2 linked regions of the Granulosicoccus antarcticus IMCC3135 genome follow. Each later gene encodes a partner of the first gene's protein in a complex. Links are inferred from orthologs where the notes say so. Each region holds a gene or a part of one and is shown in the gene's direction. Other genes may lie near its edges.

Evidence for each region. The genes of interacting proteins can lie anywhere in the genome.
Region 2: the proteins of tsaD (region 1) and tsaB are in contact, whole or in part, in a solved structure (PDB 4WQ4), measured with the Escherichia coli proteins. The link is inferred for Granulosicoccus antarcticus IMCC3135 from one-to-one orthologs.

Annotation. Positions count from the first base shown.
Region 1 is NZ_CP018632.1:1,204,628-1,212,344, forward strand. What follows is about bases 2,810-5,678. They hold tsaD (tRNA (adenosine(37)-N6)-threonylcarbamoyltransferase complex transferase subunit TsaD), read left to right. Parts: upstream 2,810-3,662; coding sequence 3,663-4,694; downstream 4,695-5,678. Other genes in these bases: IMCC3135_RS05090 (GatB/YqeY domain-containing protein), read right to left, coding at 2,810-3,082; rpsU (30S ribosomal protein S21), read right to left, coding at 3,276-3,491; plsY (glycerol-3-phosphate 1-O-acyltransferase PlsY), read right to left, coding at 4,725-5,477; IMCC3135_RS05110 (methyltransferase domain-containing protein), read left to right, coding at 5,468-5,678. In the rest of the region: hemE (uroporphyrinogen decarboxylase), read right to left, coding at 50-1,108; IMCC3135_RS05085 (FAD-dependent oxidoreductase), read right to left, coding at 1,134-2,591; more of IMCC3135_RS05090, read right to left, coding at 2,630-2,809; more of IMCC3135_RS05110, read left to right, coding at 5,679-6,373; IMCC3135_RS05115 (DUF2244 domain-containing protein), read left to right, coding at 6,547-7,020; coxB (cytochrome c oxidase subunit II), read left to right, coding at 7,179-7,717.
Region 2 is NZ_CP018632.1:5,963,561-5,968,983, reverse strand. Bases 1-2,999 are described here. They hold tsaB (tRNA (adenosine(37)-N6)-threonylcarbamoyltransferase complex dimerization subunit type 1 TsaB), read left to right. Parts: upstream 1-1,141; coding sequence 1,142-1,858; downstream 1,859-2,999. Other genes in these bases: IMCC3135_RS25895 (pirin family protein), read left to right, coding at 2,913-2,999; IMCC3135_RS25900 (LysR family transcriptional regulator), read right to left, coding at 1,870-2,790; IMCC3135_RS25910 (ATP-dependent DNA helicase), read left to right, coding at 1-1,145. Outside these bases: more of IMCC3135_RS25895, read left to right, coding at 3,000-3,623; IMCC3135_RS25890 (ArsC family reductase), read right to left, coding at 3,634-3,990; IMCC3135_RS25880 (efflux RND transporter periplasmic adaptor subunit), read left to right, coding at 4,351-5,423. UniProt on the Escherichia coli protein: Required for the formation of a threonylcarbamoyl group on adenosine at position 37 (t(6)A37) in tRNAs that read codons beginning with adenine.

The DNA of each region.
Region 1 (7,717 bases):
GAGTCTGGCCGGGGAAGGAGCTTCCCCGGCCAAGCCATGAAGTGCAGAACTAGCGCTGACTCAATTCACGAACCGCTTCGACCATGACACCCAGATGTTCCGGGTTGACGAATTGGTGAATGCCGTGGCCCAGGTTGAATACATGACCTGTTCCGGGGCCATAGCTGTCCAGTACCTTTTTCACTTCTACCCGGATGCTCTCTGGCGAGCCGTAGAGAGCAGAAGGATCGAGGTTGCCCTGTAGAGCAACACGGTCAGCGGTCTTGGCGCGGGCATCAGCCAGGTTCATGGTCCAGTCAACGCCCAGTCCGTCACAGCCGGTGTCGGCCATGATGTCCAGCCATTGGCCACCGTTTTTGGTAAAGAGGACGACTGGTACCTTGCGGCCATCGGCCTCACGGGTCAGACCATCGACTATCTGCTGCATATAACGTAGCGAGAACTCTCGATAGTTGGCTGGAGAAAGCACGCCGCCCCAGGTATCGAAAATCATTAGCGATTGAGCACCGGCTGCCACCTGGGCATTGAGATAGCTGATAACCGATTTGGCAGTTTTATCAAGCAGTTCGTGCAGCAGGGCAGGGTCTGAGAACAACATACCCTTGACCTTGGAAAAGTCCTTGCTACCGCCACCCTCAACCATATAAGTGGCCAATGTCCAGGGGCTGCCTGAAAAACCGATCAGTGGTACACGGCCATTCAGCTCGCGACGAATGGTGCTGACAGCATCCATAACGTAACGCAACTTGTCGTCAGGGTCGGGGATGGGGAGTTTTTCAACATCAGCCCGGTTACGTACTGGATTGGAGAATTTAGGACCTTCGCCGGTTTCGAAGTGCAGACCGAGTCCCATGGCATCCGGAATGGTCAGGATGTCGGAAAACAGGATGGCTGCATCCAGATTGAAACGATCAAGAGGCTGCAGAGTGACTTCGCACGCCAGATCTGGCGTGCTACACAGTGTCATGAAGTCACCTGCTTGCTTGCGTACCTTCAGGTACTCAGGCAGATAACGACCCGCCTGGCGCATGACCCATACAGGCGTTCGGGAAGTTTCTTCGCGGTTCAGGGCACGAAGGTACAGGTCATTCTGCAAGGCAGCGGTCATGTTGATACGTCAGGATTGCAGACCGTCAGGCGGTGGCGGTCTTGGATGAGCTTTGCACAGCTTCTTCTTCGCTGGCCAGATATTGCAGGATGCCTTCTGCAGCATTGCGGCCTTCGAATACAGCCGTAACAACCAGGTCAGAGCCACGAACCATATCACCACCGGCAAAAACCTGTGGATTGCTGGTCTGGTGCATGAAAGTAGCGGTGCTCGGGGCGACAACACGACCACCATCATCTGTGTTGATGCTGAAGTCGGTAAACCAGGGTGCCGGGCTGGGTCGGAAGCCGAAGGCGATGAGAACGGCATCCGCCGGTATCACCTCTTCTGTGCCGGGAATGATTTCTGGCATGCGGCGGCCACGTCCATCGGCTGCGGAAAGTCGAGTAGTGACAACCTTGACGCCTGTTACATCACCAGCTTCGTTGCCAACGAGTTCTACCGGTTGGCGGTTCCAGAGAAAGTGTACGCCTTCTTCTTTAGCGTTCTTTACTTCACGGCGTGAGCCGGGCATGTTTTTTTCGTCACGTCGATAGGCACAGGTTACCGAGTCTGCACCCTGGCGAATGGAGGTTCGATTGCAATCCATGGCGGTATCGCCACCACCGAGTACCACGACCTTCTTGCCGCTGAGGTTGACAAAATTCTCCTTGTTTTCGTCCCATTCGTACTGATGGTTAACGTTGGAGATCAAAAACGGCAACGCTTCGTGCACATTATTCAGGTCTTCACCTTCAAAACCGCCGCGCATATACGTGTAGGTACCCATGCCGAGAAAAACGGCATCGTATTCATCCAGTAATTCCTGAAATTGTATGTCTTTGCCGATTTCGGTATTCAGAATGAATTCGACGCCCATCTCTTCCAGAATTTCCTGGCGAGTGAAAACGACTTCCTTCTCCAGCTTGAAAGGCGGGATACCAAATGTCAGCAGGCCGCCAATCTGGGAGTACTTGTCATAAACCACTGCCTTGACACCATTTCGCGTCAGAATATCTGCACAGCCCAGTCCTGCTGGGCCGGCGCCGATAATGGCTACTTTCTGCCCTGTTGGCGTAACGCCTGACATGTCAGGTCGCCAGCCTTGCTTGAGGGCTTCGTCGGTGATGTATTTTTCGATGGAGCCGATAGTGACGGCACCGAAGCCGTCATTAAGTGTGCAGGCACCTTCACACAGGCGATCCTGCGGGCAAACACGACCACACATCTCGGGCAGAGAGTTGGTCTTGTGTGATAGCTCCGCAGCTTCAAACAGATTGCCTTCGGCAATCAGTTGCAGCCAATTGGGAATGTAGTTGTGTACAGGACACTTCCACTCACAATAGGGATTTCCACAAGACAGGCATCGAGCGGACTGATCCGCTGCCTTTTCGGCAGAGAATTGTCCGTAGATTTCCTTGAAATGCTTGATGCGGACTTCTGCCTTTATCTTTTTGGGGTCTTTCCTGGGCAGGTCGAGAAACTGGAATGTTTTGTCACTCATGAAGTGTTCTCTAAAAAAGCATCAAGCGGAAGGCCGTATCAGGCGGGTGTCAATCGATCCTTGATTGATTTGCTGACAATGCTCATGTCAGCCCGACCTTGTAATTGTGGTTTGACCAAGGCCATGACCTTGCCCATATCCTTGACTGAATCAGCGCCGGTTTCAACAATGGCACTATCAATCAGTGCGTGAACTTCGGCTTCGCTCAGAGCTTCAGGCATATATGTCTGAATCAGCTCGATTTCGATCTGTTCCTGAGCAACTAAATCGTCACGGCCAGCGGCGGAATATTGCGAAATGGATTCGCGACGCTGCTTTAACAGCTTGTCCAGCAGGGCGATGACCGTAGGTTCATCAAGATCGATGCGTTCATCGATTTCCTTCTGCTTGAAGGCGGCTGAAATCAGACGCAATATGGCAAGGCGAGGTTTTTCGCCTGCTTTCATTGCAGTCTTGATGTCATCCAGAACGCGTTGACGGGTTTCGCTCATCAAGTGAATCCGATAGACAGCTAAAGAGGACGCGCACAGACAAACAGTTGAAGCAATTCAACTGTAAAAAGTGCCGATGCACAATATAATAACGAACTTTACCTGACGTAATGTGACGTGGCCGCACTACAGGCAGGACGGATGTGCACAACCGGGTCGTACTGCCCGGTTGCCAACAGCCTGTCTACTTGTTTTAGTAGAGACGAACGCGACGTGAAGATTCTTTGGACACCTTTTTCTGGTGACGCTTGACTGCCGCTGCTGCCTTGCGCTTACGCTCGGTAGTGGGCTTTTCATAGAATTCACGGCGGCGAGTTTCGGTGAGGACACCCGCTTTCTCACATGATCGCTTAAAGCGACGCAGGGCCATTTCGAAGGGTTCGTTCTCTTTGACGCGTACTGAAGGCATTAATGAATTACTCGGTGAATCGCGGAAAGTTCTCTAGTATAACGGTATTCGCGTCAACAACTCAATGTATCGAGAGATTTCGTCGGCGTGAATTCGTGCGCAAGAGCAAGTTCATGGTGCCTATGTGCGCTGAATCCAATGTTACACTCGCCAGATTTGCTCGGAAAACGCATGATAACGCTAGGAATCGAGAGTTCCTGTGACGAAACCGGGTTGGCTCTCTATTGTTCAGAGCGCGGCTTGCTGGCAAACGCACTTTTCAGTCAGGTGGATCTGCACGCACTCTATGGTGGTGTTGTTCCAGAGCTGGCCTCACGAGATCATGTCAGACGTCTGGTGCCGCTGACCAGGCAAGTGTGCCAAGAGGCCGGCATACCGATAACGGCCATAGATGGCGTGGCCTACACCGCAGGACCCGGACTTGCCGGAGCGTTGCTAACCGGCGCCATGATGGCGCGTGGCCTGGCCTGGGCGTTACAGCGTCCGGCTCTGGGAGTACACCATCTGGAAGGTCATGTGCTGGCCCCCATGCTGGAGCCAGATGCGCCAGAGTTTCCTTTTGTCTGTCTGCTGGTATCCGGTGGGCATACGCAACTGATTCACGTGGCAGCGCCCGGGCAATACGAATTGTTGGGAGAGTCGGTTGACGACGCTGCTGGCGAGGCGTTTGACAAGACAGCGAAAATGCTCGGTCTGTCCTATCCGGGTGGTCCGGCTTTGTCGCGATTGGCCGAATCCGGCGATGCATCTCAAGTCAAGTTGCCGCGACCCATGCTCGACCGACCGGATCTGGACTTCAGTTTCAGTGGTTTGAAGACGGCAGCTATTACTCGTTACAAAGCGTTCATGGCAACGGAGCCCGCCTCAACAGTTGCTATCGACGCATTTCGCGCGAACCTGGCAGCCAGCTTTGAACAAGCCGTGGTCGACGTGCTGATAGGCAAGAGTCGACGCGCATTGGCGAAGACGGGTCTGTCCCGTCTGGTTATCTCGGGTGGTGTGAGTGCCAACAGCCAGCTGCGAAAGGCTGCTGATGAGCTGACCGCTGAAGGTTACAGAGTGTTTTACCCGCGCCTGGAATTCTGCACGGACAACGGGGCCATGATTGCGCTGGCAGGCGCCCAACGCCTGCAGCGTGGTGAGAGCACAGATCTGGCGGTCAGCGTCAAACCTCGCTGGCCGCTTGATAGTCTGATGGCCTGATGTTGTCAGTGCGGTTCGGGCGACGCTGGTTCAGCGCTTGCCGATGACAGGCTCTGTGCCTGCGATCAGGCGTTGAATATTGCCACGATGCGTATAGTAGAGAAAAGCCCCGATCATGGTGAATCCGACAGCGAAGGTCTGATGGCCCTCGAACGATAAATATACCGGTACCAGAGCAAAGGTCACGAGGGCGGCCAGCGACGAGCGTTTGAAGGTCAGGCTGATGGCCAGCCAGGTCAGTAGAGCCAGCGCTCCGACGGTAAGATCGATTCCCAGCAGGGCGCCCAGAGCCGTGGCAACGCCCTTGCCACCTTCGAAGTTGAAGAATATCGGGTAAAGATGGCCAATGAATGCCGCCAGGGCTGTCAGTGCGATGGTCGCAGGATGGTCGATCAGGCTGGCTGTGATGAAAACGGGCAGAAAACCTTTCAAGGCGTCTCCCAGCAAAGTCAGGATGGCAGGTAGTTTGCCACCGACACGAAGTACATTGGTTGCTCCCGGATTGCCGGAGCCTGCGGTTCGCGGGTCTTGCAGGCCCATGGCGCGGCAGACGAGGATGGCGGCAGAAACTGAGCCTGCAAGGTAGGCAAGGACGGCAACAAGCAGGGCGGGTATGGCAAGATCGGCGCTGAACACAAGTGATGGGCATCGATGGAAGGATGGCGACACTATATAAGAATCGAGGTGGTGGAATAAATGGCTGTTGATGAAAAATACGGGAGAGCAGGGCCATGGCAAGGTGTCAGCGGTCTGGTTGAGATGGGTGGTCAGGTATGAATTCATTAATTCAACCCGCTTCCATTGCTCTTGTGCGTCGCCATTTTTCACAGGCAAATCAAGAGTTTGATGCCTATGCTGCGGTATTCGAAACCATAGGAGATCGGCTGCAGGAACGTTTGTCGCTGTTGGCAATAAAGCCTGCGCGCGTGCTGGACCTGGGGTGTCGCAGTGGTTACCAGCTGGCGGCGTTGCAGCAACGTTACCCGGATGCGCAGATCATCGGAGCCGATCCAGCTCCAGGAATGGTCCCGCAATTACCCGGTTCCTGGCCTCGATGGTTACGTCGCCGCTCGCGAGCCCCTCACAGGGTGGCTTGCGATCCGCATGAGTTGCCGTTCGCCGATGGTAGCTTTGATCTGGTGGTCTCGAATATGTTGTTACCTTGGTGTCATGCCCCGCATCGGGTGTTCGAGGAGGCCGCACGCATCTTGTCGCCGGGCGGGGCATTCATGTTTACCAGTGCCGGACCCGATACATTGATGGAGTACCGGTCTGCTTGGGCTGCCATCGACAGTTATCTGCATGGTTTCGGTCTGATCGATATGCACGATCTTGGTGATACTTTGATGGCGTCAGGCTTTGCAGCCCCGGTTCTGGATAGAGATAACCTGCAGATCGATTACCCGAGTATCGACGCTTTGCAAAATGAATTGCAACAACTGGGGGCTGCCAATGTGGCGAGCGGAAGACGATTCGGATTGATGTCTCCCAGCGTGCGCAAGGCGCTCAGCTCGGTGGCAGCAGGTCAGCGTTTTCCCGTTACGCTGGAGCTGGTGCAAGGGCACGGATGGAAGGGTGAGTTGGCCAAGACTGGAAGGCAGCCGGAAGACGAGTATCGAGTGTCGGTGGATAGTCTTCGAGGCTCGTGGCAACGTTCTACTTCTGATCGTCAGACCTAGTCTGGATGATTCATGAATAGTCAGGCCTGGTTCGGCATGACATTGGCTAGGGTTGCGGTTAAAGTGATTTTGACTGAGAGTACATGGGGTATCAACCGGTTGGGCTGTTCGGCCGTATAGAGTAAGACACTGAGCCTGTGCGGCTCATCAACTGCCAAAGATACCTTCATTGCATGATTGAGGTACAAGACGAAAAAGGTGTAACGGTTCGACTCATTGTTACGCCTAACAGGTCAATGAGTTGGCGCGCAAATCTCTACCTGGCCGCCAGCCTTGGCTTTATCTGTATGGGCATGGCGCTGGTATTGGCCAGTTTCGGGCTGTGGATGGTGGTGCCATTTGCAGGAGCTGAAGTCCTGCTTATCATCACTTGCTTGTACTTGACATTGAAAAGGTTGTCCAGAAAAGAGGTAATTACCGTAGACAATGAGGCGATTCGTCTCGAGTGGGGCTACAATCATCCCGAAGTCATTGTAAACTTGCCCCGCCGTTGGACTCGACTGTCATACAATTGTCCGGAGAGTCTATTTGAAGTTGGACATTTGAGCGTTGCTGCCCATGGCAAGCATTACACGTTGGGGCGCTGTCTCAATAAAGTAGAAAAAAAAGCACTCTTTACAGAATTGAAGATCGCCCTGAACCGCTAGTTAGAGGTTTGGAGCGTTATGGGTACGATCAAGGCGGTGTGCTGGCTGGTCGATTATGTCAATGAATGGCAGTAGATTCTTTGACCTTCGACAAAAGTACCCTTGCATTGGTAGTTTTTTTCGGTTGATAATTTCAGAAATATTTTTGGAGAATGGTTATGACGTCTAACGTTAGTCGTTGGGCGCTTCTGTCATTGGTCTTGCTCATGTTGCCGTTGGGTGCATGGGCTGACTGGGGAGCGCTGAACATGCCGAAAGGCGTTACGGAAATCAGCAACGAGGTTTATACCTTGCACATGCGGATCTTCTACCTGTGCATCGCTATTGGTGTAGCAGTGTTCGCTGTGATGATCGTATCCATGTTCCTGCATCGCAAGTCTCGCGGCGCGAAGGCTGCGGACTTTCATGAAAGCACGGCTGTAGAGATTGTCTGGACAGTCGTACCTCTCGTCATTCTCATTGGTATGGCCATTCCTGCCGCCCGTGTACTCATCAAAATGGAAGACTTCAGCGATTCTGAAATGTCCATCAAGGTGACTGGCTATCAGTGGCGCTGGCGTTATGAGTACATGGATAGTGGCGTTTCTTTCTATAGTCAACTGAAGCCAGAACATAATCTTGCTCGGCAACAGGGCTCCGACGTCGACCTGGCTACCGCCTTTCCGGGTACCTCGTTCAACGGTGAGGAAGAGGTTTA
Region 2 (5,423 bases), 4.8 Mb from region 1 along the record:
TGCGTGAGCTACGGGATCTTGCGCAGGAACTGGAAACCGGCATTCGTCACTTTCGTCTGGCCTTTCCTATCGAGCCTGGTCGTGATACCTGGTTTTCGGTCAGGGACACCGCCGCCGTCGACCGTGAGCTGGAACGTCTGACCATTCTGCTGGGCTCACTGGAAGAGGCGTTGGCGGATGCCGCGCCACGTGGCAAGGGACTGGAAAGCTGTCACAAGCGGGCGGTGATACACGCAGACTCTCTGAAGCGGTTTGTTGATAACCCAGCCGATGGCGAGTACGTGCACTGGTATGAAACCTACCGTACCGGCTTCAGTCTGAACATGACACCCATGACCGTATCGGGGCCTTTCCAGAGAGCCATGAAGGGCATGACATCCAGTTGGGTGTTTACCTCGGCAACACTGGCAGTGGGCGGCGATTTCGGTCATTTCTGTGGTCAGTTGGGGCTGGAAGATATTCGTGAGCTGCAGGTGGATAGCCCGTTCGATTACACGCATAACGCGCTGCTTTATCTGCCCGAGGCATTGCCGGAGCCACAGCGTTCCAGCTATACGACGGCGGTGGTAGACACGGTCATCCCTGTGCTTGAAGCCAGTGAAGGACGAGCTTTTCTGCTTTTTACCAGTTATCGCGCCATGCATGAAGCAGCACGTTTGCTCGAAGGCCGAATTGAATATCCAATACTGATGCAGGGGCAAATGCCCAAGCGTGAATTGATAGAAGCCTTTCAAGAGGCCGGCAATGCAGTGTTACTGGGTACCAGCAGTTTCTGGGAAGGCGTGGATGTGCGTGGTGATGCCTTGTCCCTGGTCGTTATCGACAAACTGCCGTTCGGATCCCCGGGAGATCCTGTCATGAGTGCGCGTATCGATCACATGAAAAAAGCCGGTGGCAACCCGTTTTACGAATTTCAGATTCCACAGGCTGCCATCGCTCTCAAGCAGGGTGTCGGACGCTTGATACGGGATGTGACGGATCGAGGTGTGTTGGTGTTGTGTGATCCGCGCATGCGTACGCGTGATTACGGTGAGCTATTCATCACCAGTTTGCCACCGATGCCTATTACCAGAGGTTTGGACGAAGTGCAGCAATTCTACGAAAAAGCGCGCAAGAGCCTTGATGAGGATCCGGTTGAATCATGAATTTGCTTGCGATTGAGACCTCTACCGATGCTTGTTCGGTGGGGCTATCCCTGGATGGGCAATTACTGCTGGATCATCGCATGGCGCCCCAGCAGCACGGCGCATTGGTTTTACCGATGATCGATGCGCTGATGAGTGAGGCGGGGCTGGCCCCCACCCAGCTTGATGGCGTGGTGTTTGGCCGAGGCCCGGGAAGTTTTACGGGCGTCAGAATTGGCGTGGCGTTGACTCAGGGGATTGCACTGGGTGCGGACGTGGGAGTTGTAGGTATATCAACCTTGCAGTCCGTGGCTCAAGGGTGTTTCCGGCAGCACGGCGATACTGAACTGGCTGTGTGTCTGGATGCGAGAATGAGTGAGGTGTATTTCAGTGCCTTCGTGCTGGATGAGGCTAATCTCATGCAGGCGGTGATGGATGAGCAAGTCATACCTCCCGCTGACATGCCGCATTTGCCAGTGGACCGTAACTGGCAGTGGGCGGGATCAGGTGCCGAGTGTTATGGCGAACTTCTGGCAAGTGATTTTGCTGTTGATGCTAGTCGTATTCGGGCAGATTGCTGGCCGATGGCCGAGGACCTGCTGACCTTGGGTGGTGCTATCGCTCGTGCAGGTGGTCTGGTATCGCCTGAGCAGGCCATGCCGGTTTATCTGCGTGACAAGGTTGCCCAGACGACGGTCGAAAGGGCTGAGCAGGCGGCGCTACGTAAAGCTTGATCAGCGCCTGATTATGGTTTCAGACACTCATCCCATAGGGGGGTGTCGCCGAAATTGTTCACCAGATAATCAATGAAGGCGCGGGTGCGCGCAGGAAGAAAGCGGGTGTCCGGATAGACGGCATGCAAGCCGTGGCGGCCCCAGTGGTGATCCATCAGAACGGGTTCAAGTGAGCCATTCAGGATGGCATCATTCATGAGAAATGTGGGTTCCAGAAGAATGCCCAAGCCGTCGATGGCTGAGGACAGCAGTACGTCGCCATTGTTGGCCAGCATGCGTATCGAGTGAATGTCCACGAGGCCAGGCTTGCCTGAAGCATCGGTATAGGACCAGCGTCCGGGGCTGGCCAGGTTGGAGTAGCACAAGCCGGGGTAGCGACTGAGTTCAGCGGCAAAGGCAGGCTTGCCGTGTTCTTTCCAGAAAGAAGGCGCGGCGGCGACGATCTGATTGATCGGTGCCAACAGGCGGGATTTCAGTGACGAGTCGTGCAGGGTGCCAATGCGGATGGCCAGATCCAGACGGTTGCTGATCAGATCACGGTGCTGATCGTTCAGATCCATATCGATTTGCAGATCAGGATTTGCCTTCAGGAATCCGGTGATGGCCGGTGTCAGGTGCTTCAGGCCAAAGCTCAATGGCGCCGTCAGGCGCAGGGTGCCCGTCAGTGATTGCACATCCTCGCCGACGCACTCCTCAGCTTCTTCCAGGTCCGCAAGAATCTGTTGAGCACGAACCAGAAAACGCTCACCGGCATCGGTCAGTACGATCTGGCGGGTGGTACGGGTCAGCAGTTGCGAGCCAAGCCTTGCTTCCAGTTCACTCAGACGTCGGCTCACCGCTGAGGGTGCGCGTTGCAGTTCTGCCGCTGCCTTACTGACACTGCTTAGTTCACTGACTCGAACAAAGGTACGTAAGTCCTCGAATCGGTCCACATTATTCTCCCTGGCAGAAAAGACACTGCGAATTTGCCGTCTTTATAACTCTCAGTGCAAGGACTATTGTGTGGGCATGCGCAATCGAGCGACTTGATTGGCAGTCACAACATGAGGATTGCATGATGACACGTATGAATATGACAGTTCGACACGCTGCTGATCGTGGCATGGCTGACCATGGTTGGTTGAAGAGTGCTCATACCTTCAGCTTTGCCAACTACCATGATCCAGAGCATATGCAATATGGTCCATTGCGAGTCATCAATGACGATGAGGTAGCAGGGGGCGGCGGTTTTCCTCCGCATCAGCATCAGGATGCCGAGATATTCTCCTATGTGCTGGAAGGCTCATTGGAGCATAAGGACTCGCTGGGTAATGGCAGTACCGTGAGTGCGGGCGGTGTGCAGTACATGAGCGCCGGCTCTGGTGTTGTACACAGTGAGTTCAACCCATCTGCTGATGAGCGGGTTCGTTTTCTGCAGGTATGGTTGCTGCCCTCAGAGCGCGGCGCCACTCCTCGTTACGAGACGATGGTTGTGAATGCGGAGGACAAAGCCGGAAAGTTGAAGCTCTTTCTGTCACCGGATGGGCGCGATGGTTCCATGGCGACACGGGCTCAGGCTCTCGTGCATGCTGCTACGCTGAATGGTGAGCAGCGCATTGAGCATGACTTGGGCGTGCATGAGAAGGCCTGGCTGCAAGTGGCAGCCGGAACGCTTCGGGTTAATGACGTGTTGCTGGTCAAAGGCGATGGTGTGGCCATTGACGGGGGCGGCACGCTGGTATTGGAAGGTGGCGAGCAAGCCGAGGTGTTGCTGTTCGAGATGTAGAGCAGCAGGCCTATTTGAACAGGGCAGCGTATTGATCAGCTGAGAAACCGACTTCGATACGCTTGTCCATTGTCAGAACGGGGCGTTTGATGATGCTGGGGTTCTCCAGCATCAGCTCGATGGCGGTGGCTTCGTCAATACTATCTTTGGTTTCCTGCGGGACTTTTCGCCACGTCGTACCTCGGCGATTCAATAGTACTTCCCAGCCTGTTACCAAGATCCAGTTGCGCAGCGTATCCTCGTCGATGCCGGCTTTCTTGTAGTCGTGGAACTCGTATTCGATCTCATTTTCTTTCAGCCATGCGCGAGCTTTTTTTATGGTGTCGCAGTTTGGAATTCCAAAAATCCGGATAGTAGATGGCTTCATAAAACACTCAATTTATAATTTTTATTGTGCAGGTAGAATTTTTACATGCCAAATAGTAACCTTTTGCCTGATCTGAATGTTCTTGCAATCAGGATCATTGCTGCCAGTGGAGATCAGTATTTCGTCGCTGACGGTTTCGAAGAAATCGAGTCCATTGCACCTGGATCCGGGCGTGGATCAGGTGCTGCTGCATTACTTGCATGCCTGATGTTGAATTGGCACAAACACTCACCCGCTATTTCAGTGTTACTCGCACTCGAACTCCCTCAACATAGATTGCATTCAGCCGCTTAGTAGGAATTGTTTTCCTGCTTCAGGATGTCGTACACGTGCAGACAACTGTCTAAAGATGACCTTGGCATGATCATTTCCGAACCCTTCATCAGGTCTTGGTTTGCTCTACAGAGCCAACTGATATCTGGGTTGCAGCATGCCTATATCGATCTTCACGGGGCAGGGGTGCTGCCTGGTGGTCTAACGGTTAGCTACCCGGACAATTTGGACTCAACAGTTGAGCTGTCCCTCGCCGCACAATTGGCGCGACGCTCTGGCGCGCCGGTAACCGGTACGAGTATTTCAAAAGAGGATGGTGCGACGATATTGCGTATCGCCTGTCCAATGCAGCTGGGCGAGCATGCAGACGGTGCACTGGTTGTGGAAGTCAAAGCCCCGCCGGATAGACAGGCTGCAGTCCTGCAGTTACTCAAATGGGGTGAGTCCTGGCTCAATCTTGCTTTAGAGCAGCGCGATGAAGAGCCAGAGTCGGAAGGCTACAAACGATTGATCCAGACGGGCATGGCCCAAAAAGACTACCGCGATACAGTGACAGTCGTACTAGCACTGTTGCGGGTCCGTACTGCCTGTACCCGAGTAGCATTAGGGTACTCGACTGAAAATGGCGTGAAACTGGATACGATTTCAGAGCTGGGTGAACTGGATTTTCGCAGTACTCGTGTGAAATCTATCGAGAGTGCCATGACCGAGGCCTTGCAACATGGAAGCACCGTAAGCTGCTCGAATTCTGATAACGATACAGGTGAATTTCCTCAACAGCGCCGGTTAGTGGAATCCGGTAGTTTATCCGGTGTTTTTTGTGTGCCGATCCTTCAAGGTTTGTGCAATCCATTGGTTATCTGCTTTGAGTTTGCCAACGGATTCAGTCATGAGAGTAGTCGACGAGCGGTATGCGAGGAGGGTGCTACGATCGTTGCTCCATTGCTTGAGCTACATCGTGAACAGAAGCGGCCCTGGTTGCATCGACTCAAGGCTCTTTGTCACGAAGGCATTCAGCAATTGCTGGATGTGAATGGGCGTCAAAAGCGAATAGGTCTGATGGTTTTTGTGTTGCTTCTTGTGCTGTTTGCACAAAGTGACGGAGAGTATCGGGTACCTGCGTCGGCAACTCTCGAAGGAACGGTGCAAAGGGCCGTGAT